Regions from separate parts of the Pseudomonas sp. St316 genome, predicted to be linked through region 1. Evidence: predicted binding sites of a transcription regulator. Region 1 holds the regulator's gene; each other region holds the start of a gene.
What was found. The regulator FliA, encoded in region 1, starts transcription of late flagellar genes. The targets are predictions, from matches to a motif close to CTAAAGTTTNNNNNNNNNNNGCCGNTAA.

Region 1 (9,569 bases):
CCGACCGCGAATTGGCGATCAACCCCGGCCAGGTCTACGGGAGCCTCAACGGCATCACCGCCAAGGATCCGGCTTTTGGCCTGGAAGCGGTGTGGATCGAAATCAGCCAACGGGCCCAGGCCCAGTCCCTCGGTTATACCGTGGTGGACGCCAGTACGGTGGTGGCGACCCACTTGAACCAGATCCTGTACAAGCACTCCAGCGAGCTGATCGGCCACGAAGAAGTCCAGCAACTCCTGCAAGTACTGGCCAAAGGCTCGCCGAAGCTGGCTGAAGAGCTGGTGCCGGGCGTGGTTTCGTTGTCGCAGTTGCTAAAGGTGCTGCAGGCGCTGTTGGCCGAACAGGTGCCCGTGCGCGACATACGCAGTATTGCCGAGGCTATCGCCAACAACGCTTCCAAGAGTCAAGATACCGCCGCCCTGGTGGCTGCGGTTCGGGTCGGCGTGTCCCGCGCAATCGTCCAAAGCATTGTAGGCACTGAGTCTGAGCTGCCTGTGATCACCTTGGAGCCAAGGTTGGAACAGATATTGCTCAATAGTCTGCAGAAGGCAGGACAAGGCTCGGAAGAGGGTGTTCTGCTGGAGCCAAGCATGGCCGAGAAGCTGCAGCGTTCGCTGATCGAAGCAGCCCAGCGGCAAGAGATGCAAGGCCAACCGGTGATCCTGCTGGTGGCCGGTCCGATTCGCGCGATGCTCTCGCGATTCGGTCGCCTCGCGGTCCCGGGGCTGCATGTGCTGGCGTACCAGGAAATACCGGACAACAAGCAAGTGACCATCGTTGCGACAGTAGGGCCCAACGGCTGAGGTAGTGGTTTATGCAAGTGAAGCGTTTTTTCGCCGCCGATATGCGTCAGGCCATGAAGCTGGTTCGTGACGAGCTGGGCGCTGAAGCGGCCATCATCGGTAATCGCCGGATCGCTGGCGGTGTCGAACTGACCGCCGCTCTGGATTACAAGTTGTCGGCGCTGGCTCCACGGGTTCCGAACATGGAACTCGAAGACGAGCTGCGCAAGACCCAATCGCGCATCGCCAGCGCCCAGGCCGAACTGAGCCTGCGCAGCAGCGAAGGCGAGGGCGCGGCAGGCACCAATCGTCAATTGTTCGCTGGTCAGCCGCTGACGGCCGGCCTGCCGTTGACCGCCGCCGAACCGCTGATCGAGCAGGCCCACGCCGAACCGCGTCGTCCTGAGCCGGCGCCCGCAGCGCCTGCCCGGGGTATCGATCCGCGCGCCCTGGACTCGATGCGCTTTGAACTCAACAGCCTGCGCGAGCTGATGGAAGTCCAGCTCGGCTCCCTGGCCTGGAATCAGCTGCAAGGCAGCCGTCCGGCCCAGGCCAACCTGTGGCGTCGCCTGCAACGCATCGGCCTGTCCGGCCCGTTGTCCCGGGACCTGCTGGCGCTGATCAATGGTATCGAAGAGCCTCGCCAGGCCTGGCGCATGTTGCTGGCGCACCTGGCGCGGATGATCGCCACGCCGGAAGTCGAGCCACTGGAAGAGGGTGGGGTGATTGCCATGGTCGGTCCTGCCGGCATGGGCAAGACCACCACCCTGGCCAAGCTCGCCGCCCGCTACGTACTCAAGTACGGCGCCCAGAGCATCGCCCTGGTGAGCATGGACAGTTTCCGCATCGGTGCCCAGGAGCAACTCAAGACCCTGGGACGGATCCTCAATGTGTCGGTGACCCATGTGGATCCGGGCCAGTCCCTGGCCCAGGCATTGGAACCGTTGCTGCGCAAGCGCGTCGTACTGATCGATACCGCCGGCCTGCAAGCCAGCGATCCGGCCCTGCGCATGCAGCTCGAAAGCCTGGCCGGACGCGGCATCAAGTCAAAAAATTATCTAGTGTTGGCAACCACCAGCCAGAAACAGGTTCTAACCGCCGCATACCACAGCTATAAACGCTGCGGGCTGGCCGGCTGCATCCTGACTAAGCTGGACGAAACGGCAAGCCTGGGCGAGGTGTTGAGCCTGGCGATCGGTCATGAATTACCGGTGGCCTACCTGACTGACGGGCCGCGGATCCCGGATGATTTGCATCTGCCGCGTCGTCATCAACTGGTCAGTCGTGCCGTGAGTGTGCAAATGCAGGAAGAACCCAGCGAAGAAGCCATGGCTGATATGTTCGCTGATATCTACCACAGCCCGACCAAGCAGGTCGGCTGAGGTAATCATGAATATTTTTTGTACCTACATCGATGGTCTGCCAGGCATTGTTCCGTATGCGAACGCGCAGCCAGTAATGTGGCCTCCGTCTAAGTAAGACAAGGTAAAGAACGAACATGGGCAGCATGCATCCCGTACAGGTGATCGCGGTGACCGGCGGCAAAGGTGGCGTCGGGAAGACTAACGTGTCAGTGAACTTGTCCCTGGCTCTGGCAGAGCTTGGCCGACGGGTCATGCTGCTGGACGCCGACCTGGGCCTGGCGAACGTCGACGTGCTACTGGGGCTTACACCCAAACGCACCCTGGCGGACGTGATCGAAGGCCGCTGCGAACTGCGCGACGTGCTGTTACAGGGGCCGGGCGGGATTCGTATCGTGCCGGCCGCCTCCGGCACCCAGAGCATGGTCCACCTGACGCCGGCCCAACACGCCGGCCTGATCCAGGCTTTCAGCGACATCGGCGACAACCTCGATGTGCTGGTGATCGACACCGCGGCCGGTATAGGCGACTCGGTCGTCAGTTTCGTACGCGCTGCCCAGGAAGTGCTGCTGGTGGTCTGCGACGAACCGACGTCCATCACCGACGCCTATGCCTTGATCAAGCTGCTTAACCGCGACTATGGCATGAACCGCTTCCGCGTCCTGGCCAATATGGCCCAGAGCCCCCAGGAAGGACGCAACCTGTTCGCCAAGTTGACAAAGGTCACGGATCGCTTCCTGGATGTTGCCCTGCAATACGTCGGCGCCGTGCCCTACGACGAAAGCGTACGCAAGGCTGTCCAGAAGCAACGTGCCGTTTATGAAGCCTTTCCACGTTCCAAATGCGCGCTGGCGTTCAAGGCGATCGCCCAGAAGGTCGATACCTGGCCGTTGCCGGCAAACCCGCGCGGGCATCTGGAATTTTTCGTCGAGCGTCTTGTGCAACAAACAGCAGGGCCCGTGCTATGACAGCCAGCGGTTACAACCATCTCTACAAAAAATCGGCACGGGACGCCCAATACGAATTGATCGAGCGTTACGCGCCACTGGTCAAGCGTATCGCCTATCACTTGCTGGCGCGGTTGCCGGCCAGTGTCCAGGTCGAAGACTTGATCCAGGCGGGCATGATCGGCCTGCTCGAAGTGTCGAACAAATACGACGCGAGCAAGGGCGCGAGTTTCGAGACGTATGCCGGTATTCGCATTCGCGGAGCCATGCTCGATGAAGTCCGCAAGGGCGATTGGGCGCCACGTTCGGTACACCGCAATACCCGCATGGTCAGTGATGCAATTCGGGCAATTGAAGCTAAAACCGGGCGTGACGCTAAAGATCACGAGGTTGCGGCCGAACTCCAATTGAGTCTCGACGATTATTACGGGATTTTGAACGATACCTTGGGCAGCCGCCTGTTCAGTTTCGACGACCTGTTGCAGGACGGCGAACATGAAGGGCTGCACGAGGATAACGCGAGTGCTCACATGGAGCCGTCGCGTGATCTGGAAGATGAACGTTTCCAGAGCGCGCTGGCGGATGCGATTGCCAATTTGCCGGAGCGTGAGCGGCTGGTCTTGGCGCTGTACTACGACGAAGAGCTGAACCTCAAGGAAATCGGTGAGGTCCTGGGGGTCAGCGAATCGCGGGTCAGCCAGTTACACAGCCAGTGCGCGGCCCGTTTGCGGGGGCGTTTGGGGGAGTGGCGAGCGCGTTGACAGGCAGTGTGGGGACACTGCGAACGAGGCTGGCCTGGCAGGTACTGCGCCAGTCTCCATCCGTTGTGCTCCAGACCGTTGTCGAGTGTTGTGCCGGATTGATTGAAATGGCGCGTCCAGGTGCTGGGCGCGTTTAAGACTGCTTGGAGGTCGAATTGGACAAGAACATGAAAATCCTCATCGTTGATGACTTCTCAACGATGCGGCGGATCATAAAAAACCTGTTGCGTGACCTTGGGTTCACCAACACGGCCGAAGCAGATGACGGAACCACTGCGCTTCCGATGTTGCACAGTGGCAACTTCGATTTTCTGGTCACCGACTGGAACATGCCGGGCATGACCGGTATCGACCTGTTGCGCCAGGTGCGTGCCGACGAAAAACTCAAGCACCTTCCGGTGCTGATGGTGACCGCCGAAGCCAAGCGCGAGCAGATCATCGAAGCGGCCCAGGCCGGTGTAAACGGCTATGTGGTCAAACCCTTCACGGCCCAGGCGTTGAAAGAGAAGATCGAAAAAATCTTCGAACGCATCGGTTAACGGCGCCACGGGGGAGCTATGGACAACGAATCTTCAATGGGCGATTTCGAATCGACCCTGAAAAAACATGCCCGCGAACTGGTCGACAGCCTTGAAAAAGGTCGCTTTGGCGATGCGGTTCAAATGATCCATGAGCTCAACCAGACCCGTGATCGCGGTCTGTATCAGGAAGTGGGCAAGCTCACGCGTGAATTGCACAGCGCGATTGTCAATTTCCAGATCGACCCGCATATGCCGCAGGCCGAGGAAGTCTCGCAGATCACCGATGCCACCGAGCGTCTGGGTTATGTGGTCAAGCTGACCGAGGCTGCGGCCAACCGCACCATGGACCTGGTGGAAAGCGCAACGCCGCTGGTCAATGGCCTGAGCGAAGAAGCCCAGGCCTTGAGCACCGACTGGGGTCGGTTCATGCGGCGCGAAGTCGGCGCCGAAGAGTTTCGGGAGCTGGCCCGCCGGGTCGACGGTTTCCTGACACGCAGCAGCACCGAGAACCGCGCCGTCGCCAGCAACCTCAACGACATCTTGCTTGCCCAGGACTATCAGGACCTGACCGGCCAGGTGATCAAGCGCGTGACCCAGCTGGTCACCGAAGTGGAAAGCAATTTGCTCAAACTGGTGTTGATGGCCAGCCAGGTCGACCGCTTTGCGGGCATCGAACACGACCGTGAAGCGATGCTTGCTGAAAAAGATCCACAAAAACATCTCTCTCAGGGTGAAGGTCCGCAAATTCATGCCGATAAAAGAGAAGACGTTGTGTCCGGTCAGGACGATGTGGACGATTTGCTGTCCAGCCTTGGATTCTGAGTTTTAGCCCTGTTTTAGGAGCACCCCATTAATGAGCTTCGGCGCCGATGAAGAGATCCTTCAGGATTTCCTGGTTGAGGCTGGCGAGATTCTTGAGCAACTGTCCGAGCAATTGGTCGAGCTGGAAAGCCGGCCGGATGATGCGGATCTGCTCAACGCAATCTTTCGCGGTTTCCACACTGTAAAAGGAGGCGCCGGCTTCCTCCAGCTCAACGAGCTGGTGGAGTGCTGTCACATTGCCGAAAACGTGTTCGACATCCTGCGCAAGGGTGAGCGTCGCGTTGATTCGGAGTTGATGGACGTGGTGCTTGAAGCGCTGGATGCGGTCAACAGCATGTTCAGTGAAGTGCGCGAGCGCTCGCCGATCACCGCCGCCACCCCCGAGCTGCTCGCTGCGCTGTCGCGTCTGGCCGAGCCGCAATCGGCTGATGAAGCGGCTCCGGTTGCCGAGGCTGCGGTTGAAGAGCCGGTCGCCGAGGCATCGGGCGACATCACTGATAATGAATTCGAACAACTGCTGGACTCCCTCAATACCGTCAAGGCTCAGGCCGAGGCACCGGTCGCTCCGGCTGCACCCGCTGCGCCGGCCGCCGTTGGGGCTGCCAGCGATGAAATCACCGATGCCGAGTTCGAGTCACTGCTCGACCAGCTCCATGGCAAGGGCCAGTTCGCGCCTGATGCCGCGGTCCCGCCGGCGGCCCCGGCCGCCCCGAAAGCGGCGGGCGACAGCTCGGACATCACCGACGACGAATTCGAAGCCTTGCTCGATCAGTTGCATGGCAAGGGCACCTTTGCCGTTGACGCGCTGGATTCAGCCATCGCTTCGGCGCCGACACCGGCCAAGCCCGCTGCCGCTGTCGCAGGTGGCGACTTGATCAGCGACAACGAATTCGAATCACTGCTCGACGAGCTGCATGGCAAGGGCAAGTTCAGCGAAGTGGGTACCGCTTCTGCTGCGCCTGCCACCGCCACGGCGGCTGCACCGGCGGCCAAGGCAGTGCCCAAACCCGCTGCCAAGGCACCGGAACCCAAGGCCGAACCCGCCAAGCCTGCCGCTGCTGCGGCGCCGGCACCAGCCCGCGCGGCCGCGGCTGCGCCTGCGGAAAAACCGGCCAGCGAAGCCGAGACCACCGTCCGGGTCGATACCGCACGCCTGGACGAGATCATGAACATGGTCGGCGAACTGGTGCTGGTGCGTAACCGTCTGGTGCGCCTGGGCCTCAACAGCCAGGACGAAGCCATGTCCAAGGCCGTGTCGAACCTGGACGTGGTCACGGCGGACCTGCAGACCGCGGTCATGAAGACCCGCATGCAGCCGATCAAGAAAGTCTTCGGGCGCTTCCCGCGTCTGGTTCGCGACCTGGCTCGTCAGCTCAAGAAAGAAATCAACCTGGAACTGGTGGGTGAAGAGACCGACCTCGACAAGAACCTTGTCGAGGCCCTGGCCGACCCGCTGGTCCACTTGGTGCGCAACGCGGTCGACCACGGCATCGAGTCGCCGGAAGAGCGCGAAGCTTCAGGCAAGGTCCGCGGCGGCAAGGTGATCCTGGCCGCCGAGCAAGAGGGCGACCACATCTTGCTGTCGATCTCCGACGACGGCAAAGGCATGGATCCGAACGTGTTGCGTTCCATCGCGGTGAAGCGCGGTGTGATGGACAAGGATGCCGCCGACCGCCTGAGCGACACCGAGTGCTACAACCTGATCTTCGCCCCGGGTTTCTCGACCAAGACCGAGATTTCCGACGTGTCGGGCCGTGGCGTGGGCATGGACGTGGTGAAAACCAAGATTTCCCAGCTCAACGGTTCGATCAATATCTACTCGACCAAGGGCCAGGGCTCGAAGATTGTCATCAAGGTCCCATTGACCCTGGCGATCATGCCGACCCTGATGGTGATGCTGGGCAACCAGGCCTTCGCCTTCCCGCTGGTCAACGTCAACGAGATCTTCCACCTCGACCTGTCGCGCACCAACGTGGTGGACGGCCAGGAAGTGGTGATCGTACGGGACAAGGCACTGCCACTGTTCTACCTCAAGCGCTGGCTGGTCAGCTCCGCCGCTCACGTAGAGCAGGGCGAGGGCCATGTGGTGATCCTTTCGGTGGGCACCCAGCGGATTGGTTTCGTCGTCGACCAGTTGGTGGGCCAGGAAGAAGTGGTCATCAAGCCGTTGGGCAAGATGCTCCAGGGCACCCCGGGCATGTCCGGCGCCACCATCACCGGCGACGGCCGCATCGCGTTGATTCTCGATGTGCCAAGCATGCTCAAGCGTTACGCCGCCCGGCGTATTTGATTCTGGAGGGGCGTGGCCAAGGGCCGCGCCTCGTCTAACGGAGTGTTTATGGTAGTTAAAGTCCTGGTGGTGGACGATTCGGGGTTTTTCCGCCGCCGCGTCTCGGAAATTCTTTCGGCGGACACGAGTATTCAGGTCGTCGGTACAGCGACCAATGGCAAAGAGGCGATCGATCAGGCCCTGGCACTCAAGCCGGACGTGATCACCATGGACTACGAGATGCCGATGATGGATGGCATCACGGCGGTGCGGCATATCATGCAGCGCTGCCCGACGCCAGTATTGATGTTCTCGTCCCTGACCCATGAAGGCGCCCGGGTGACCCTCGATGCGTTGGACGCCGGGGCGGTGGATTTCCTGCCGAAGAATTTCGAAGACATTTCGCGCAACCCGGACAAGGTCCGGCAGTTGCTGTGCGAAAAGGTCCACAGTATTTCCCGCAGCAACCGGCGTGTCGGTGCCTACAGCGCACCCGCACCTGCACCCGCTCCAGTCGTGGCGCCAAGCCCGGCGCCGACGTCGTCGAGCAGCTTCAATCCGGCACCGGTACGCAGTGCTCCGGCACCGGCTCCTGCTCGTCCGGCGCCCGCCGCCAACGCATCGTCGCCGGCGCCCAAGCGCAAAGCCTACAAGCTGGTCGCTATCGGTACGTCCACGGGTGGCCCGGTGGCGCTGCAACGGGTCCTGACCCAGTTGCCGGCCAACTTCCCGGCCCCCATTGTGCTGATCCAGCACATGCCCGCAGCGTTCACCAAGGCGTTTGCCGAGCGCTTGGACAAGCTGTGCAACATCAGCGTCAAGGAAGCCGAGGATGGCGACATCCTGCGTCCAGGCCTGGCGTTGTTGGCGCCAGGTGGCAAGCAGATGATGATCGATGGCCGCGGCGCGGTGAAAATCCTGCCGGGCGACGAGCGTCTGAACTACAAGCCTTGCGTGGACATTACCTTCGGTTCCGCGGCCAAGTCCTACGGTGACAAAGTTCTGGCGGTGGTGCTCACCGGCATGGGCGCCGACGGTCGTGAGGGCGCGCGCCTGCTCAAGCAGGGCGGCAGCGCCATCTGGGCCCAGGACGAAGCGAGCTGTGTGATCTATGGCATGCCAATGGCCATCGTAAAGGCTGATCTTGCCGACGCGGTGTACGGATTGGACGACATTGGTAGACACCTGGTCGAGGCCTGCATGTAATGGATGTGCTCAGCCTGATCGGCATCGTCATGGCGTTCGTCGCCATCATTGGCGGCAACTATCTGGAAGGCGGTCATCTGGGCGCGCTGGCCAACGGCCCGGCGGCGTTGATCGTGCTCGGTGGCACCATTGGCGCGGCGCTGTTGCAGTCGCCCATGAGCGCGTTCAAACGCGCCATGCAAGTGCTGATCTGGATTCTGTTCCCGCCCCGTGTCGACCTCGCCGGTGGTATCGATCGAGTGGTGAACTGGAGCCTGACCGCTCGCAAGGAAGGCCTGCTGGGGCTGGAAGGGGTGGCCGATGCCGAGCCCGACAGCTACTCACGCAAAGGCCTGCAATTGCTGGTGGACGGCGCCGAGCCGGAAGCCATCCGCAGCATCCTGGAAGTGGATTTCTACACCCAGGAAAGCCGCGACATCGAAGCGGCCAAGGTATTCGAAAGCATGGGCGGCTATGCACCGACCATCGGCATCATCGGTGCGGTGATGGGCCTGATCCATGTGATGGGCAACCTGGCCGATCCATCGCAACTGGGCAGCGGCATCGCCGTGGCGTTCGTCGCCACGATCTACGGCGTGGCGAGTGCCAACCTGGTGCTGCTGCCGATCGCGGCCAAGCTCAAGTCCATCGCGTTGCGCCAGTCGCGCTATCGTGAAATGCTGCTGGAAGGGATCCTGTCGATCGCCGAAGGTGAAAACCCGCGCTCCATTGAGTTGAAGCTCCAGGGCTTCATGGACTGATGGGAGATATGGAAGATGGCACGTCGCAGGCATCGTGAAGAACACGTCAACCATGAACGCTGGCTGGTTTCCTACGCCGACTTCATCACGCTGCTGTTCGCTTTTTTCGTGGTCATGTATTCGATTTCGTCGGTCAACGAAGGCAAGTACAAAGTCATTT
Region 2 (9,569 bases), 3.3 Mb from region 1:
CCCCCCCCTGAACGCTCGCACCGAGAGACAGAACCTACAAGCGATACAGAAAATTCCTACAATTCGCCCCAGAAAAAATGTGTCATGGATTTTTTTACAGAGAAGGAATGACCTTTCTTAACAATCCGGTAACCCTGTGAACAATGCGCTCTTTCACCGCCACACCCACCCATGGACAGCTCATTGAAAAGCGCTTCGCTCATAGAAAGTAACTGAATTATTAACTATTAAAACTGCCTTTCACTCACTTACGGCTGGGGAATTCATATATAAAACCCACTCAGGCGCCTGATATCCAACAGGGCAGCCATTGCGACTGTGCCTATATTTCCTTCGGCATGGACAAACACTTTTCAAGCCACTCACCGAGCACAAGTATCCATGAGCATTAACCATGAACAAACCTTTGAAGACTATAACCAACCCTATGACCCTCATCGCCATATTTGCAACTTTGTCCGAAACCTCCGCAGCGATTTCCCTGCCCTTTCTGGATGACCAGGATCGTGAATATTATCTGTGGTTCCTGATCAGCTTTCCTTTTTATCTATTGCTGCTTTTTTTCATAACGCTCAACTTCAATTATCGCTCCCTGTATTCACCTTCGGATTTTCGCAAGAACAAACACTTTTTAAAAACCATGGTTGACTCGCCCTGCCGGCGCAAACGACTGCTGCGTCGGGCGGATAAAATCAAAGTGCTGTTGCGACACAAACGCGAACCGGCCTCCCCTTGCATCCTATGTGGCCAATCGGAGCCCCCGAGCGAGACCTGTCGATCGAGACATTCGAAGCACACCGGCATCGTCGTGTACGTCATCTACAGCCACGCAGACCAGGCATCGCACGGGCAGGATGAATGAGCGATCAAGGGGGCGCCGCGGCAAAGGCCGCACGCGCAAAAAAAAGCGGACAAAAAAACGGCCTGCTCATGGCAGGCCGCTTTCACATCGCCAAGGTCAGAACAGCTTGCGACCCTTGTTCGCCGCGATGCGCATGCGCAAGGCGTTGAGCTTGATGAAGCCTGCCGCGTCGGCCTGGTTGTAGGCACCGCCATCTTCTTCGAAGGTCGCGATGTTGGCATCGAACAGCGACTCGTCGGACTTGCGCCCGGTAACGATCACGTTGCCCTTGTACAGCTTCAGGCGTACCACGCCATTCACGTGAGCCTGGGAGGCGTCGATCATCTGTTGCAGCATCAGACGCTCTGGGCTCCACCAGTAGCCGGTGTAGATCAGGCTGGCGTACTTGGGCATCAGCTCGTCTTTGAGGTGAGCCACTTCGCGGTCCAGGGTGATCGACTCGATCGCCCGGTGAGCGCGCAGCATGATGGTGCCGCCCGGAGTTTCGTAGCAGCCACGGGACTTCATGCCCACATAGCGGTTTTCGACGATATCCAGACGACCGATGCCGTGTTCGCCACCGATGCGGTTCAGGGTCGCCAGCACGGTGGCCGGGCTCATCTCAACGCCGTCCAGTGCGACGATATCGCCGTTGCGATAGGTCAGTTCCAGGTATTGCGGGGTATCGGGAGCCTTCTCCGGGGAGACGGTCCAGCGCCACATGTCTTCTTCGTGCTCGGTCCAGGTGTCTTCCAGCACGCCGCCTTCATAGGAGATGTGCAGCAGGTTGGCATCCATCGAGTACGGGGATTTCTTCTTGCCGTGGCGCTCGATCGGAATCGCGTGCTTCTCGGCGTAGTCCATCAGCTTTTCACGGGACAGCAAGTCCCATTCACGCCACGGGGCAATGACTTTCACGCCTGGCTTGAGGGCATAGGCACCCAGCTCGAAACGCACCTGGTCGTTGCCTTTGCCGGTGGCGCCATGGGAAATGGCGTCGGCGCCGGTTTCGTTGGCGATTTCGATCAGGCGCTTGGCGATCAACGGACGGGCGATGGAGGTACCCAGCAGGTACTCGCCTTCGTAAACGGTGTTGGCGCGGAACATCGGGAACACGAAGTCGCGGACGAACTCTTCGCGCAGGTCATCGATGTAGATCTCTTTGACGCCCATGGCCTGGGCCTTGGCGCGTGCAGGCTCGACTTCCTCGCCTTGTCCCAGGTCCGCGGTGAAGGTCACCACTTCGCAGTTATAAGTGTCCTGCAGCCACTTGAGGATCACCGAAGTGTCCAGGCCGCCGGAATACGCCAGAACGACCTTGTTTACGTCCGCCATGCCATCACTCCACGGGTTGTACGGAAAGCAGGGAAGTCTAACGTCCAGCGCGGATAATTTACAGGGGCGCGACAGCTTATGACGACGAAGCGACAGATTATGTCGAACGAGCGACGGGATCTCGAGTCAGGATGTCCGCGCCGTGGTAGCTGCGGGCGCCTTGGCCGGAGCCGCTACCGGCGCCGGGACCTTGCCAGGAGCCGCAGCAGGGGCCGGTGCTGGCGTTGGCGGTTGTGGTGCCGGTGCCTCGATCGGCGCCGCGCGCTCCAGGCGCACGACCACGCGACGGTTCTTGGCGCGGTTGGCGGCGTTGGTATTGGGCACCAGGGGATAACGCTCGCCGTGGAAGCGCAGGGTAATCTGCGATTCCTGGAAGCCATTGGCCTTGAAGAAATCCTGGACTGCCAGGGCCCGGCGGCGTGATAGCTCACGGTTGGTCAGGCGATTGCCGCTGTTGTCGGAGTGGCCGTCAAGCTCGACATGATTGACGCTTGGATCGGCCTTGATGAAGTCGAGCATGACCTGCAGCTGCGCCTTGGCATGGGCATCGAGTTCGACTTCTTCGCCGGGGAAGCCGATCTGCGTCTGCTTCACCTGCTCGAAATTCTTTGGCAACAGTTTCGCCACGCAACCTTGATAGTCATTGAAGGCCTTGCTGAAGCGCACCGGCAGCAGGCGCACTTCCGAGACTCGCCCGTCCTCGGTGTTGCGACGCACCACGGGGCTGCGACCTTCCATCAGGCCACTGATCAAGCGGCCAGCCTGGACCTGGGAGCTGTTGAACAATACATCGCCGCTGCCGATCCTGACCGAACCCAGGTTGATATCGCCCCGCCCCGGTTGCCAAGGCGCGGCGGCCGCCAGCAAGGTTGCCGAACCGCCGCCAAGCATCGGGTTGTAGGTCTTGAGGCGGAACGTGGCCTGCTCGCCCGCCCGGCGCACGAATTCGCCACTGCCAAAATCAGTGATCGGCTGGCTCAGCCGGCACTCGAACTTGTCGCCTTCGACCGTCCACTCAATGCTCTCCAGACGGGTCTGGAAAGTGAGCGCCATGGCGGGAAGGCTGGCAAACACACTGAGCAAGGCTAGATAACGCTGGCGCACGGGAGGCTCCACTGACTTTTATACAAAGATCGACGCATGCCTGGGGCGTGACGCCTGTCCGGGGCACTCACGGATTCGTGGCACACCTGTAGGAGCTATCGGTAAGTTGCGGCAGAACTTGATAGCGGGTGCCTGAATCGGTCTTTTCCGGTAGCATTCCCACAGTTTGACCCGCCTGGAAGCCCCCCATGTCTGACCGCCTGACCCTGCTGCGTCCCGACGACTGGCATATTCATCTTCGCGATGGTGCTGTGTTGACCCATACCGTCGCCGATGTCGCGCGCACCTTCGGGCGCGCAATCATCATGCCTAACCTGGTTCCGCCAGTGCGCAACGCCGCCGAGGCCGACAGCTATCGCCAGCGCATCCTCGCCGCACGCCCGGCTGGCAGCCGCTTCGAACCGCTGATGGTGCTGTACCTCACCGACCGCACCCAGCCCGAAGAGATCCGCGAGGCCAAGGCCAGCGGCTTCGTCCATGCCGCCAAGCTGTACCCGGCCGGCGCGACCACCAATTCCGATTCCGGCGTCACCAGCATCGACAAGATCTTCCCGGCGCTGGAGGCCATGGCCGAAGTCGGCATGCCGTTGTTGATCCACGGTGAAGTCACCCGGGGCGACGTCGACGTGTTCGACCGCGAGAAAATCTTCATCGACGAGCACATGCGCCGCGTCGTGGAGCGCTTCCCGACCCTCAAGGTGGTGTTCGAACACATCACCACCGGCGATGCCGTGCAGTTCGTCAACGAGGCCCCGGCCAACGTCGGCGCGACCATTACCGCCCATCACCTGCTGTACAACCGCAACCACATGCTGGTGGGCGGGATCCGGCCGCACTTCTATTGCCTGCCGATCCTCAAGCGCAATACCCACCAGGAAGCCTTGCTGGACGCCGCCACCAGCGGCAGCGCCAAGTTTTTCCTCGGCACCGACTCGGCACCCCACGCCCAGCACGCCAAGGAAGCAGCCTGCGGTTGCGCGGGTTGCTACACCGCCTATGCCGCCATCGAGATGTACGCCGAGGCATTCGAACAGCGCAACGCGCTGGACAAACTCGAAGGCTTCGCCAGCCTGCATGGCCCACGTTTCTATGGCCTGCCGGTGAACACCGATCGTATTACCCTGGTTCGCGATGAGTGGACCGCCCCCGCCAGCCTGCCTTTCGGCGACCTGGCTGTCATCCCGCTGCGCGCCGGTGAAAAACTGCGCTGGCGCCTGCTGGAGGAAAACGCGTGAGTGAAGATCATTTCGACGACGAACAGGACGGCAACGGTGGTTCGGGCGGCGCCCGCCACCCCATGGCTGCTCGGTTCCGTGGCTATCTGCCGGTTGTCGTCGACGTAGAAACCGGCGGTTTCAACTCCGCGACCGACGCCTTGCTGGAAATCGCCGCGACCACCATCGGCATGGACGAAAAAGGCTTTGTGTTCCCTGACCACACCTACTTCTTCCGGGTCGAACCGTTCGAAGGCGCCAACGTCGAAGCGGCGGCCCTGGAGTTCACCGGGATCAAGCTCGATCACCCGTTGCGCATGGCGGTCAGCGAAGAAACGGCCCTGACCGACATCTTCCGTGGCGTGCGCAAGGCGCTCAAGGCCAATGGTTGCAAGCGAGCGATCCTGGTCGGCCATAACAGCAGCTTCGACCTGGGCTTCCTCAATGCCGCCGTCGCGCGCCTGGACATGAAGCGCAACCCTTTCCACCCGTTCTCCAGCTTCGACACCGCGACCCTGGCTGGCCTGGCGTACGGCCAGACCGTCCTGGCCAAGGCGTGCCAAGCGGCCGACATCGATTTCGATGGTCGCGAAGCCCACTCGGCCCGCTACGACACCGAGAAGACCGCCGAGCTGTTCTGCGGCATCGTCAATCGGTGGAAGCAGATGGGTGGCTGGCAGGATTTCGACGACTAAAGATTGGAGCCATTGTGGCGGCCAACTCCGTGGGAGCAAAGCTTGCTCGCGACACAGGCGACTCGGTTCCTGGAAGACCGCACCGCTGCCATCGCGGGCAAGCCTTGCTCCCACAGATAGATCCCCTCGCCGCAAGGTTCTGTGTTTCAGCAAATGATCAGGCTTGAAACAGGCATAAAAAAACCGGCCCATCATGGGCCGGTTTTTTTTATACCTTGCGGGCTTACAGCTTGTCGCTGTGCTCGCCCAGGTAAGCGGCAACGCCTTCAGGCGAAGCGGTCATGCCCTTGTCGCCTTTTTTCCAGTTGGCCGGGCAGACTTCGCCGTGCTCTTCGTGGAATTGCAGCGCGTCGACCAGACGGATCAGTTCTTCCATGTTACGACCCAGTGGCAGGTCGTTGATGATCTGCGAACGGACAACGCCTTTGTCGTCGATCAGGAACGCGCCACGGAAGGCCACGCCGCCTTCGGACTCAACGTCATAGGCCTTGGCGATTTCGTGCTTCATGTCGGCAGCCATGGTGTATTTCACCTGACCGATACCGCCATTGTTGATCGGGGTGTTGCGCCAGGCGTTGTGGGTGAAGTGCGAGTCGATCGAAACAGCGACCACTTCAACGTTGCGCGCCTTGAAATCATCCATGCGGTGATCCAGTGCGATCAGCTCGGACGGGCAGACGAAGGTGAAGTCCAGTGGATAGAAGAACACCAGGCCGTATTTGCCTTTGATGGCCGAGGACAGGGTGAAGCTGTCGACGATTTCGCCGTTGCCGAGGACGGCTGGAACGGTGAAGTCTGGGGCTTGTTTGCCTACGAGTACGCTCATTGGATATCTCCTGATGTAATAGCGTGAAAACAAGGTCCGGGCCAGCCTGTCACCCTCAGGCGACAGCCCTGTGACACGAACCCGCTTGCAAGGGCCGATCATCATACACCGCACATTTGGACTGTCTTCAACGGTTTTTCGGTGGCATTGAAAAATCGCTGTAGCATTTGATGACACCGCACTGACCGGAGCACGAACCGTTCGTCAGCCAGGTGCCACTCTGGCAAAAGTGTTTCAGAAACAACTTTGACAATCATTCTCGTTAACATTAAGATCCGTCTCAATTGAGTCACAACCAGCGACGGTTCTCACTTATGTATGTATGCCTCTGCACTGGCGTTACCGACGGGCAAATCCGCGAAGCGATCTACGAAGGTTGCTGCAGCTATCGCGAAGTCCGCCAGGCCACCGGCGTAGCCAGCCAATGCGGCAAATGTGCCTGCCTGGCCAAGGAAGTGGTTCGTGAAACCCTCGCCAAAGTGCAAACGGCACAGGCATCGATCCCCTACCCGGTAGAATTTACCGCCGCGTAAGAGCGCGTAATACACAGTTCTCAAGGAACCGGACTCAATGTCCGGTTTTTTTATGCCTGTAAATCAAATGCTTAGCGTCCAGACGCGGAACACAAACATTCTTATTCCGATTAATTTTCATTTATTATTCAATAACTTAGGTTTGACACTCGCAAATGCGCGGCTCAAACTCTGCCTTATACACAGCTATTACAGGGCAGGCCTCATCATGAAAGGCGACATTACAGTCATCCAGCATCTCAACAAGATCCTTGCCAATGAGCTGGTCGCGATCAACCAATACTTCCTGCATGCGCGCATGTACGAGGATTGGGGCCTGAACAAGTTGGGCAAGCACGAGTACCACGAGTCCATCGACGAGATGAAGCACGCGGACAAGCTGATCAAGCGCATCCTGTTCCTCGAAGGTCTGCCGAACGTTCAAGACCTGGGCAAGCTGCACATCGGCGAACACACCCGCGAGATGCTTGAGTGCGACCTGCGTATCGAGCGCATCGGTCACGCCGACCTGAAGGCCGCTATCGCCCATTGCGAAAGCGTTGGCGACTTCGGTAGCCGCGAACTGCTGGAAGACATTCTCGAATCCGAGGAAGAGCACATCGACTGGCTGGAAACCCAACTGGGCCTGATCGACAAAGTCGGTCTTGAGAACTACCTGCAATCGCAGATGGGTGAAGAGTAAGCTTCCCCGAAAGCAAGCCACTAAAAAGCCCCGCCCTCTTTCGAGAGGCGGGGCTTTTTATTGCCTGGATTCCCAGGCCTGCCCAAAACCACTGTGGGAGCGAGCTTGCTCGCGATGGCGGTGGATCAGGTAAAAAACGCTGACTGACACACCGCCATCGTCGGATCGCCGCCCGGAGCAAGCTCGCTCCCACAAGGTCTCGTGTTCACCACAACCTATGGGGTGAACAGACTTCCATGGATCAGGCTTCGGTCTTGTTCGCCGCCGCTTTTTCTACCGCTTCCTTGATCGTGGCCTGCAGAGAGCCGTCGGCGGCCATCTCGGTCATGATGTCGCTACCGCCGATCAGTTCACCACCTACCCACAGCTGTGGGAAGGTTGGCCAATTGGCGTACTTGGGCAGGTTGGCGCGGATTTCCGGGTTCTGCAGGATGTCCACGTAGGCAAACTTCTCGCCACATGCCATCACAGCCTGAGCAGCCTTGGCCGAGAAACCGCACTGTGGCGCGTTCGGCGAGCCTTTCATGTAAAGCAGGATGGTGTTGTTGGCAATCTGGTCTTTAATCGTTTCGATGATATCCATGGAGCACCTCGGCTTAAAACTTTTGCGACTTAAGTTGTCGACACGGTGACGCATTGTAACGGAAAGCCGAACGTGCTCCAGAGACAATTTTACGCAGCCGCCACCTTCACCGGTACGCCGTTAAGCGCCGCGTTGCCGGACAACTCATCGAGTTGACAATCATCGGTCAGGTCATTGGCGCTGGAGCCCGGTTGTCCGCTGGCAATGGTCATCTGCACGCCCGGCCGGGCATGGCCCCAACCGTGGGGCAGGCTGACCACGCCTTTCATCATATCCAGGCTGCCCAGCACCTCGACTTCGATGACGCCCACGCGCGAACTGACGGTCACCCGTTGCCCGTCGACCAGACCACGACTGGCGAGATCATCCGGGTGCATCAACAATTGGTGGCGTGGCTTGCCCTTCACCAGTCGATGAAAATTATGCATCCAGGAGTTATTGCTGCGCACATGGCGGCGGCCAATCATCAGCAACTCGTCCGGTTTTGGCGCCTGCAACGCCGCGAAGCGCTCGAGATCGGCAAGTATCACGGCTGGCGCGGCCTGCACGCGTTGGTTTTCGGTTTTCAGGCGCGCAGCCAGGTTGGGCTTGAGCGCACCGAGGTCGATGCCATGGGGATGATCGAAGAGGGTCGCCAGGGACAGCTTGTGCGGCGAGGCATCGCCATACGCCCCACTGCGCAGGCCGAAATCGATCATCTGCGCTGGCGGCATGGTCGGTTTGAGTTCCTTGCCGGTTCGGGCGGCAAAAGCCTTGGCCAGGCCGACAAAGATTTCCCAGTCGTGCAGCGCGCCCTCGGGCTTGGGCAGGATCGCCCGGTTGAAACGGGTCACGTTGCGCACTGCGAACAGGTTGAACGTGGTGTCGTAATGATCGTTCTCCAGGGCCGAGGTCGAGGGCAGGATCAGGTCGGCGTAACGCGTGGTCTCGTTGATGTACAAATCGAGGCTGACCATGAACTCCAGCCCGTCCAGGGCCTGTTCCAGTTGCCGCCCGTTGGGTGTGGACAGCACCGGGTTGCCGGCCACGGTGACCAGCGCACGAATCTGGCCTTCGCCCTCGGTGAGCATTTCCTCGGCCAGGGCCGACACCGGCAACTCCCCCGCATATTCTGGACGCCCGGACACCCGGCTCTGCCAACGGTTGAAATGCCCGCCCGAAGTGGTGGCTACCAGGTCCACCGCCGGCTCGGTGCACAGTGCCCCGCCCACCCGATCAAGATTGCCGGTGACCAGGTTGATCACCTGGATCAGCCAATGGCACAACGTGCCGAACGCCTGGGTCGAGACCCCCATTCGCCCGTAGCATACCGCTGACGGCGCGGCGGCGAAGTCCCGGGCCAATTGCCGGATCTGCGCCGCCGGCACCGCACAGAGCGGGCTCATGACTTCAGCCGTGAAAGTGGCGACGGCCTCGCGCACCTCGTCCAGGCCATCCACCGGCAGGTGGCTGTCACGGGTCAGGCCTTCGCTGAACAATGTATTGAGCAAACCAAACAGCAGCGCAGCATCGCCGCCGGGACGTACAAAGACATGCTGGTCGGCAATGGCCGCCGTTTCGCTGCGGCGCGGATCGACCACCACTACCTTGCCGCCACGGGCCTGGATCGCCTTGAGGCGTTTTTCCACGTCTGGCACGGTCATGATGCTGCCGTTGGAAGCCAACGGGTTGCCGCCCAGGATCAGCATGAAGTCGGTGTGGTCGATGTCCGGAATCGGCAGCAGCAGGCCGTGACCGTACATCAGGTAGCTGGTCA
Region 3 (9,569 bases), 1.6 Mb from region 1:
CCGACTTGTGACGCACAGCGCATTGTCATTTGCCGCTTCTGTTACTTTCACGCAGGATGTGGGGCCAATTGCGTCCAGCGCAGGATTTGGAGTGGAAAAAACCACCGAAACCGCGTGTTTGAGAACCATTGGCATTGGTCATTGCCCATCGGCACGTCATAATGCCCGGCGCCTACCACCTTGCAGAGTCTAGGGAGTCAGCTTGTCAACGCCTGTCGAACCCTTGCGTTTGCTGTTATTGGCCCAAGAGCCTGCGTGGTCAGCAATATTGCGCGAGTGCCTGGCGCCCTTGGGGCCCTTGGTCGTGTTGATCAGCGCCCCGAGCTGGGAGTCAGTCAGCAGCCTGTTCGAAGATAATCGCAACGCGGTGTTGCTGACCGTTGCGGCGTTGCAGCCGGCACCGGGTCGTTGCAGCCTGCCGACGATCCTGTTGCTTGAGCACGAGCCGGCAGTTGCCCCCGACGGTGTCAGCGACTGGTTGGTGCGTGATGTCCTCGACAGCGCGACCCTGCGTCGTTGCCTGCGCCATGTGCGCGAACGCGGCGTGCTGGAAAACACCTTGCAGCGCCTTGCCGAACAGGACCCATTGACGGGCATCGCCAATCGCCAGGGTTTCCAGACGCTGCTGGCGGCGCGCCTGGCGGAAAACGACGGCCGTGGACTGGCGCTCGGTCACCTGGACCTGGACAACTTTCGTCACGCCAATGACGCCCTTGGCCACCAGGCCGGTGACCGCTTGATCCTGCAAGTGGTGTCGCGGCTCAAGAACTCGCTCGAGGCCGGCGATCAATTGGCGCGGTTGGGCAGTGATGAATTCGCCCTGTTGATCGACACCCGCCGCGCACCACAGCGGGCCGAGTGGATGGCCGAGCGTATTACCGAAGCTTTGGCCGAACCCTATTGGGTGGACGGTGAAAGCCTGCTGATCGGCTGCAGCCTGGGCGTTGCCCACGCCCGCGCCCAGGCCGGCGCCGATCCGCTGATGTGGCATGCCCACATTGCCATGCAGCAGGCCAAGAGCACCCAGGGCTGCACTTTTCATATCTTCAACGAGCGCATCAACCGCAATGCCCGCAGCCTCGCCGACCTGGAAAGCGAACTGCGCCGGGCACTGCGTCGTGACGAGCTGGAGCTGCATTACCAGCCACGGCTGAACCTCGATGGCGGCCACATTGTCGGCCTCGAAGCGTTGGTCCGCTGGCGTCACGGCGAACGTGGCTTGCTGCCACCGAGTGAGTTCGTGCCGCTGGCCGAACAGAGTGGCCTGATCGTGCCGCTGGGCTATTGGGTGATTTCCCGGGCGCTGCGGGACATGCAGGCTTTGCGCGAGCGGGGGCTGGCGCCGTTGCACATGGCGGTCAACCTGTCGTTCCGACAGTTCCAGGACAGCCAGTTGCTGCCGACCTTGAGCCGGCTGATTGCTGAGCGGGGCGTCGAGGCGCAATGGCTGGAGTTCGAACTCACCGAAACCGCCGTCATGCGCCGTAGCGAACTGGTCAAGCAGACCATGGATGCCCTGGGCCGCCTGGGGGTGCGCTTCTCCCTGGACGACTTCGGCACCGGTTTCTCCTCGTTTGTGCACCTCAACAGCCTGCCGATCGCCTTGCTCAAGATCGACAAGAGCTTCGTCGGTGGCATGGAGCAGCGCGAAGAGAACCGCAAGCTGGTGCACGCGATGATCAACCTGGCGCACAACCTCAACCTGGAAGTGGTGGCCGAAGGTGTGGAAACCCAGGAACAACTGGACCTGCTACGCGGCTTTGGTTGCGACCAGGTGCAGGGCTTCCTGATTAGCAAGCCGTTGCCGTTGTCGGAGTTGGTTGAGTACTTGACGTTCGAAGGTGATCAGCAATCGATGCTGGAAATCAGCTGACACAAAACCTTGTGGGAGCGAGCTTGCTCGCGATAGCGGTGTGTCAGTCAGAATCGATGTGACAGGTCTATCGCAATCGCGAGCAAGCTCGCTCCCACAGGGGGATAGATTTCACTTGGCTTGGATAGCTTGAAAACCTTGCTGCCCAGGCTCACGCCTGATCATCCGCTTCATCTTCCATTCAAACGCCAGCGTCAGGCTCACGGCCGCGCAGGCCAGCCCCAGGGCCAGGCCCCACCAGACGCCGGTCGGCCCCCAGTTCAGGTGAAACGCCATCCACCACGCCGCCGGCGCGCCGATCAGCCAATAGCACCCCAGGCCTACCAGGAAGGTGGTCTTGGCGTCCTTGAGCCCGCGAATGCAGCCCATGGCAATGGTTTGCGTGCCGTCAAACAGCTCGAACCACGCCGCCACCGCCAGCAGGCTCACGGCCAGGTTGATCACGTCGCGAAACGCCGGGTCGTTGTGGTCCAGGAACAAGCCGATCAACGGGTGGGGCAGCAGCCAGAACACCATGGCGAACGCCAGCATGGCCGCCGCGCCAAAGCCAATCCCGACCCGACCGGCCAGGCGCGCCATCAGCAACTGCCCGGCGCCGTAGTGCTGGCCGATGCGCATGGTGATGGCGTAGGACATCCCCGCCGGCACCATGAACGCCACCGAGACGATTTGCAGCGCGATCTGGTGGGCGGCCAACGGTGTGCTGCCCATGGTGCCCATGCACAGTGCGGCAAACGCAAACAGCCCGACCTCCACCGCGTAAGTGCCGCCGATCGGCAGGCCCAGGCGCCACAGTTCCTTGAGGTATTGGCGATTGGGCCGCGACAGGCCATCGAGCAATGGATAGGCACGGTAGGCCGGGTGCCGATGGATATGCCAGGCCAGCGCCAGGGCCATGCAGTTGGCGACGATGGCCGTGACCAGGCCGATCCCCATCAAGCCGAGTTTCGGCAGGCCGAACATGCCAGTGATGAGCGCATAGTTGAGCAGGAAGTTGGCCACCGTGCCGCCAAGGCTGATCACCATGACCGGTGTGGCCCGGCCGATGGCGCTGGTGAAGCCGCGCAGGGCCATGAAGCTCAAGTAGCCGGGCAGGGCGAACGGCAGCGCCAGCAGGAACTGGCCGGCGGAAAGCACGTTGGTTTCGGTCTGGCCGAACATCAGCAGCACCGGCTTGAGGTTCCACAGCAGCAACCCGGCCATCAGCGCCATCAGCCAGGCCAGCCATAACCCGGCCTGGGTCAACCGGGTGGCGCCTTCGACATCGCCTGCGCCCTGGCGGATCGCGACCAGGGTGCCCACCGCAGCGATCACGCCGATGCAGAAGATCGACACGAACGAATAGGTGGCCGCCCCAAGCCCACCGCCGGCCAGGGCTTCGGGGCTCAGGCGTGCCATCATCACGGTGTCGGTGAGCACCATCAGCATGTGCGCCAACTGCGAGGCAATCAACGGTCCCGCCAGCCGCAGGATGGCCCAGAGTTCGGTACGCGCTGGATGCCGCATGATCATCACGCTCCATGTTCAAACAAGGCAGTAAAGCAACGATTCTCGGTGCTCTCGGCGGATTGCACAAAGGGATAAAAAAGATCGCTGGCATGATTAAAACTCATGCAGGATGTGTTTCTGGTAGGGTTTGCGAACAACGCCATGGAGCTTTTGTGATGTCTCGTCGTCTTCCTCCTCTTTATGCGCTGCGGGCATTCGAAGCCGCGGCTCGCTACAGCTCGTTCACCCGGGCCGCTGAAGAGCTGTCGATCACCCAGAGCGCTGTCAGCCGGCACATTCGCACGCTGGAAGATCACTTTGCCTGTCGGCTGTTCCTGCGCAGCGGCCGCAACCTGCAATTGACCGAGGCGGCGCGCTTGCTGTTACCGGGCGTACGCGAGGGCTTCATGGCGCTGGAGCGGGCCTGCCATACCTTGCATGGCGAGGATGGCATCCTGCGCATGAAAGCGCCCTCCACGTTGACGATGCGCTGGTTGTTGGCGCGCTTGAGTCGCTTCCGCCATTTGCAACCCGGCAACGAGGTGCAACTGACCAGTGCCTGGATGGACATCGACTCGGTGGACTTCAACGTCGAACCCTTCGATTGCGCCGTGTTGTTGGGCAACGGCCATTTTCCGGCGGACTGGGAGGCCAGTTTGCTGTTTCCCGAGGAACTGATCCCGGTGGGTGCGCCGAACCTGTTGAACGACCAGCCTTGGGATGTGGCGCGGTTGGCCAGCGCTGAATTGCTGCACCCCACGCCGGATCGCCGGGACTGGCGTAACTGGCTGCAACGCATGGGCCTGTCCGACAAGGTCTCGCTCAAAGGGGGCCAGGTGTTCGATACCTTGGAGCTGGGCATGATCGCGGCAGCACGCGGCTATGGGGTTTCCATGGGTGACCTGTTGATGGTGGCCGAGGACGTTGCCCAGGGACGCCTGAGCCTGCCATGGCCGACGGCTGTCGCCAGCGGTGAACATTACTATCTGGTTTGGCCGAAAACCCGGCCGGGAGGTGAACGTTTGCGCCGGCTCAGTGACTTTCTCCAGGGCGAGGTCAAAGCCATGCAATTGCCCGCTGTACAGCGTCTGGGCTGAAACGTTGAAGTTGGCGTGATAGCCACTTGATATTAATCCTTGCGAACCGCTCAAGTATTTGGCTTTGCCGCCGAATCCGTGAAGATGGAACCCTCGTTCAGAAAGGGTCTACTTATACCTCACTTGAATAAAATGCCGAGCGTGCGAGCGTGATCAGGATGATCCGGTCTCTCGGCCAGGAGCCGTCATGTCTCAACCCCGTGCCCGGATCGCCTCACAGCTAGGCCTTGCCCTCGCCGTGATACTGGCGGTCGTGATCTCCGGCAGTACCGTCTTCGCCTTGCGTTCGCTGGACGCTGCGAACCTTGCCACCCGTGAAGAACATCTGGCCAGCGAAGCGCGTCTGATGGCCGACCAGCTCAATACCTTCCACAGCACCTTGCGCGAGAGTACTCAGCGGTTGGCCGGCCTGTTCGAAAAGCGCTTCAGCGCGGGCCTGAGCGTGCATCCGGACCAGCCGGTGACGGTGGCGGGCGTACAAACCCCGGGCTTGAGCCTGGGCGGCGAAGTGTTGAACAACAACTTCAAGGAAGTGGATGACTTCAAAGCGATGACCGCCGGGGTTGCCACGGTATTCGTGCGCAGCGGCGATGATTTCATCCGCGTCAGTACTTCAGTCAGTAAGCAGGACGGCACGCGGGCCATTGGTACCGTGCTCGATCGCGCCGGCCCTGCCTATGGTCCGGTGATCAGCGGGCAGAGCTACATTGGTCGAGCCCTGCTGTTCGGACGCTTCTACATGTCGCAGTACACGCCCGTACGCGACAGCAGCGGCAAGATCATTGCCGTGCTTTACGTAGGCTTCGACTACACCGATGCGCAGAACGCGCAGTTCGAGAACCTCAAGCGCTTCCGGATCGGCCAGACCGGTTCCCTGGCGCTGCTGGACGAACAAAACAAATGGCTGGTACCGCCGGCCGGTGTGCAGGCGCTGGACAACGCTACCGCGACCATTACGGCTCTGATCAAAAAGCCGGGCAAGGGCGCGTTCTGGACAGATACCGCCGAAGATTTCTACAGCGTTGCCGTACCGTTCGAAGGTGGGCCGTGGGCGGTGGTGGCGAGCATGCCGAAAGCCGAGATTCGCGCCGTGACCTGGAGCGTCGGTACGCAACTGGCCATTGGCAGCCTGCTGGCGATGTTGTTGGCAGTCGGGTCGGCGATGTGGTTGCTGCGCAGCAAACTGGCGCCGCTTGGGGACCTGGTGCGCCAGGCCGAAGCGTTGGGCGCCGGCGACCTGAGCGTGCGCCTGAACGTGTCGAGCCATGACGAGATCGGTCAGTTGGCTCGTGCCTTCAACCAGATGAGCCAGGCCTTGTCGACCATGGTCGAGCACATCCGCAAGGCCTCCCAGGAGGTCAACAGCCGTGCCCAGGCGCTGTCCGGGTTGTCCAGCGGAGCGTATGAAGGCATGGAGCAGCAATCCGGCGAAATCACCAGCATGGCCGGTGCGGTGGAAGAGTTCAGTGCCACCTCATTGAATATTGCCGACAACATGGGCAATACCGAGCGCCTGGCCCAGGAAAACGCTCAACAAACCCGTATTGGCCGGACCTCGATGGACGAAGCGTCGTCGTCCCTGGAACAAATTGCCGGTGCGCTGAACAGCACGGCCACGGTCATCAATACCTTGGGCCAGCGTTCCCAGGAAATCGGTGGCATCGTGGGTGTGATCACCTCGATTGCCGAGCAGACCAACCTGCTGGCCTTGAACGCCGCCATCGAAGCTGCCCGCGCCGGCGAGCAGGGCCGTGGTTTCGCCGTGGTGGCCGATGAAGTCCGCAGCCTGGCTTCCCGCACCCGCCAGGCCACTGACGAAATTTCCAGCATGATCAATAGCATCCAGCAGGAAACCGGCAATGCCATCAGCACGATGGAGCAGGGCAACCTGTTGATGCAGGAAGGCCTGTCGCGCAATGCCAACGTGGCCACCGCCCTGGCGCGCATCGATGAGCAGAGCCGCTCGGCCGGCCAGCAATTTGCGGCGATCACCACCGCCACCCAGGAACAAAGCAGCACCGCGACCTTGCTCAGCAGTAACCTGCAAAGCATTGCCATGGCCAACAGCGAACAGCGCCAAGTGGTCTCGAACCTGGCGCTCACCGCCAAGGAACTGGAAAAACTGGCCCAGGACCTGCGCCAAGAGGTTGATCGGTTCCGCTGAAGCGTCCTGCGCCACCGTCACGAGCAAGCTCACCCACAACCCCTGTGGGAGCGAGCTTGCTCGCGATGACGGCAGCCCAGTCAATATCTTTCACCCTGACCCACCGCCATCGCGAGCAAGCTCGCTCCCACAAAAGCCCCCGATCTTGTAAGCGTGCCTTTTTAAGGTTATTGCTGTTTTTAAGCTTGCTGAAACGTTTCTTCAAGTCTATAAAAACCGCACAACTCCAATAAAAGGTCGTGACCATGACTCCGCTCAAACTCCTCGTTACCCTTGGCGCCCTGGGCGCTGCCTCCCATGCGATGGCTTGGGACTACGTCCTGCTGGATACGGATAAAGCCGCTCAACCCTGGCAAATCACCAGCCAGCAACTGGGCGTGAAGACCGGCAAGCCCTTTTCCGTGACGATGCGCACCCTGCACGGCGGCCGGCAGGAAGGCGTCAGCATCGTCGACATCGACAATGGCACCCTGAAACTTTCGGTCGTCCCGACCCGCGGCATGAACGTGCTGCAGGCTTCGGTCGGGAATGTGCGCATGGGTTGGGATTCGCCCGTCAAGGAAGTGGTCAATCCGGCGTTCATCGAACTCAATGGCCGAGGTGGGTTGGGCTGGCTCGAAGGGTTCAACGAGCTGGTCACCCGTTGCGGCTACGAGTGGGTCGGCCATCCCGGTATGGACAACGGTGAGCTGCTGACCCTGCATGGTCGCGCCGCCAACATTCCTGCCAACAAAGTCACGTTGCACATTGATGAAAAACCGCCTTACGCCATCACCCTGCGGGGTGAGTTGAAGGAGCAGGCGTTCAAGAAGGTCGACTTCTCGGTGCAGACCGAACTGCTCACCGAGCCCGGCAGTGTAACGTTCGCGCTCAGCGATACGCTGACCAACAACGGCGATTATCCGAAGGAATACCAAGCGCTCTACCACAGTAACTTCAGCACGCCGTTCCTGGAGCAGGGCGCTCGTTTCGTGGCACCGGTCAAGCAGGTTTCGCCGTTCAACGACAAGGCCAAGGGCGATTTGTCCGATTGGCAAACCTACCGGGGCCCCACCAAGGATTACGACGAAACTGTCTATAACGTCGTGCCATACGCCGACGCCAAGGGCGACACCCTCACCGTGTTGCACAACAAGGCCGGTAGCCTCGGTGTGTCGGTGGGCTTCAACACCAGCACGCTTCCGGTGTTCTCCCTGTGGAAAAACACCGACACCCAAGGCCAGGGTTACGTGACCGGCCTGGAGCCAGGCACCAGTTTTTCCTATAACCGCCGGTATCAACGCCCCCTGGGCCTGGTCCCTACCATCGGGCCGAAAGAGCACAAGCAGTTCCAGATCCACTACAGCTTGTTGGCGGACAAGGGCGCTGTGGATAAGGCGCTCAAGCGCATCGACGCCATCCAGAACGGTCAAAAAACCGAGGTCCGGGAAACACCGTTGGTGGACCTGAGCAAACCATGAGGCGATTCAGGGTGTCGTAGCTGGCCGATACTGCAACGCTTCGGCCAAGTGCTCGCGGCGGATGCCCCCCGCTTGCTCCAGGTCTGCCAACGTCCGGGCGACCTTGAGCAAGCGGTGAGCGGCGCGCAGCGACAGGGTCAGCCGTTCACAGGCGGTTTCCAACCAGGTTTCATCGGTTGTGGATAACTTGCAGTGCCGGCGCAACCCCGGCAGATCAAGAAAGGCGTTGGCGCAACCCTGGCGCCTGTGCTGACGCTCACGGGCCTCGGCCACCTGCTCGGCGACCGTGGCCGTATCGTCCCCAGGTTCGTTCTTGGGGGTCAACGCCGTGGCTTCCCGGGCGACGGTCAGGTGCAGGTCGATGCGGTCCAGCAGCGGGCCGGAGAGTTTGTTGCGGTAGCGCTGCACCATGTCCGGTGTACAGCAGCAGCGGCCGCTGGGCTCGCCAAGATATCCACAAGGGCAGGGATTCATTGCCGCCACCAACTGGAAACGCGCCGGGAAACGCACTCGGTCGCGGGCACGAGAAACCACGATGTGCCCAGACTCCAGTGGCTCTCTCAAGACCTCCAGCACCTTGCGGTCGAATTCCGGCAGTTCATCCAGAAACAGCACCCCATGGTGAGCGAGGGTGATCTCCCCCGGTTGCGGTTTTGACCCGCCACCCACCAGCGCGGGCCCGGAAGCCGAATGGTGCGGCTGGCGAAACGGCCGTTGCGGCCAATGGCTCAACGGCACGCAACTGGCCACCGACTGGATGGCCGCGACCTCCAGGGCCTCACTCTCGGCCAGGGGGGGCAACAGCCCCGGCAGTCGGCTCGCCAGCAGTGTCTTGCCAGTTCCCGGTGGCCCGCTGAACAACAGGTTATGAGCCCCCGCGGCGGCAATCAGCAAGGCCCGCTTGGCCCCGGCCTGGCCTTGTACTTCGTTCAGGTCGGGGTAGGGCTTGCTGGCCGAGAGCAGTCCATTGGAAACGAAAGGCTCGACCGGTGTGTGCCCATTGAAGTGCGCCACCGCTTCGAGCAGATGGTCCACGGCGATCACCTTCAGCCCCGAGGCCAGGCAGGCCTCCTCGGCATTGGCCCGCGGCACCACCAGCATGCGCCCGGCCTTGCGCGCCGCCAGGGCCGCGGGCAATACCCCGCGCACCGGCCGTACCGCGCCGGACAATGCCAGCTCACCAAGGCATTCCACGTCGTCCAGCGTCAGGGTTGGCACCTGCACGCTGGCCGACAGGATCCCCAAGGCAATGGCCAGGTCGAAGCGCCCGCCGTCTTTTGGTAGATCTGCCGGTGCCAGGTTCAGGGTGATGCGCCGTGCCGGGAAGTTCAGCCCCGAATTGATGATCGCGCTGCGCACCCGATCCTTGCTTTCCTTCACCGCCGCCTCCGGCAGGCCAACCATCGTCAGCGATGGCAAGCCATTGGCCAGGTGGACTTCAACGGTAACGGCAGGAGCCTCGACCCCTACTTGGGCGCGACTGTGGA

Region 2: the regulator FliA is predicted to act here: its motif matches at 3,376-3,403, upstream of KI237_RS06500 (flagellar protein MotY).
Region 3: the regulator FliA is predicted to act here: its motif matches at 4,508-4,535, upstream of KI237_RS29430 (methyl-accepting chemotaxis protein).

Annotation. Positions count from the first base shown of each region.
Region 1 covers NZ_AP021901.1:4,930,330-4,939,898, reverse strand. The annotation lists gene flhA (flagellar biosynthesis protein FlhA) at 1-803, shown strand, start outside; gene flhF (flagellar biosynthesis GTPase FlhF) at 815-2,164, shown strand; gene fleN (flagellar synthesis regulator FleN) at 2,281-3,111, shown strand; gene fliA (RNA polymerase sigma factor FliA) at 3,108-3,851, shown strand; gene KI237_RS21970 (chemotaxis response regulator CheY) at 4,019-4,390, shown strand; gene KI237_RS21965 (protein phosphatase CheZ) at 4,409-5,194, shown strand; gene KI237_RS21960 (chemotaxis protein CheA) at 5,226-7,484, shown strand; gene KI237_RS21955 (protein-glutamate methylesterase/protein-glutamine glutaminase) at 7,533-8,669, shown strand; gene KI237_RS21950 (flagellar motor protein) at 8,669-9,409, shown strand; gene motD (flagellar motor protein MotD) at 9,425-9,569, shown strand, end outside.
Region 2 covers NZ_AP021901.1:1,457,482-1,467,050, reverse strand. The annotation lists partial or broken gene KI237_RS06510 (hypothetical protein) at 395-650, shown strand; gene KI237_RS06505 (argininosuccinate synthase) at 959-2,176, opposite strand; gene KI237_RS06500 (flagellar protein MotY) at 2,303-3,280, opposite strand; gene pyrC (dihydroorotase) at 3,469-4,515, shown strand; gene rnt (ribonuclease T) at 4,512-5,189, shown strand; gene KI237_RS06485 (peroxiredoxin) at 5,413-6,015, opposite strand; gene KI237_RS06480 (bacterioferritin-associated ferredoxin) at 6,330-6,548, shown strand; gene bfr (bacterioferritin) at 6,757-7,230, shown strand; gene grxD (Grx4 family monothiol glutaredoxin) at 7,472-7,813, opposite strand; gene KI237_RS06465 (molybdopterin oxidoreductase family protein) at 7,903-9,569, opposite strand, start outside.
Region 3 covers NZ_AP021901.1:6,576,194-6,585,762, reverse strand. The annotation lists gene KI237_RS29445 (putative bifunctional diguanylate cyclase/phosphodiesterase) at 203-1,873, shown strand; gene KI237_RS29440 (NorM family multidrug efflux MATE transporter) at 1,985-3,379, opposite strand; gene KI237_RS29435 (LysR substrate-binding domain-containing protein) at 3,538-4,458, shown strand; gene KI237_RS29430 (methyl-accepting chemotaxis protein) at 4,646-6,622, shown strand; gene KI237_RS29425 (aldose 1-epimerase family protein) at 6,868-8,082, shown strand; gene KI237_RS29420 (YifB family Mg chelatase-like AAA ATPase) at 8,089-9,569, opposite strand, start outside.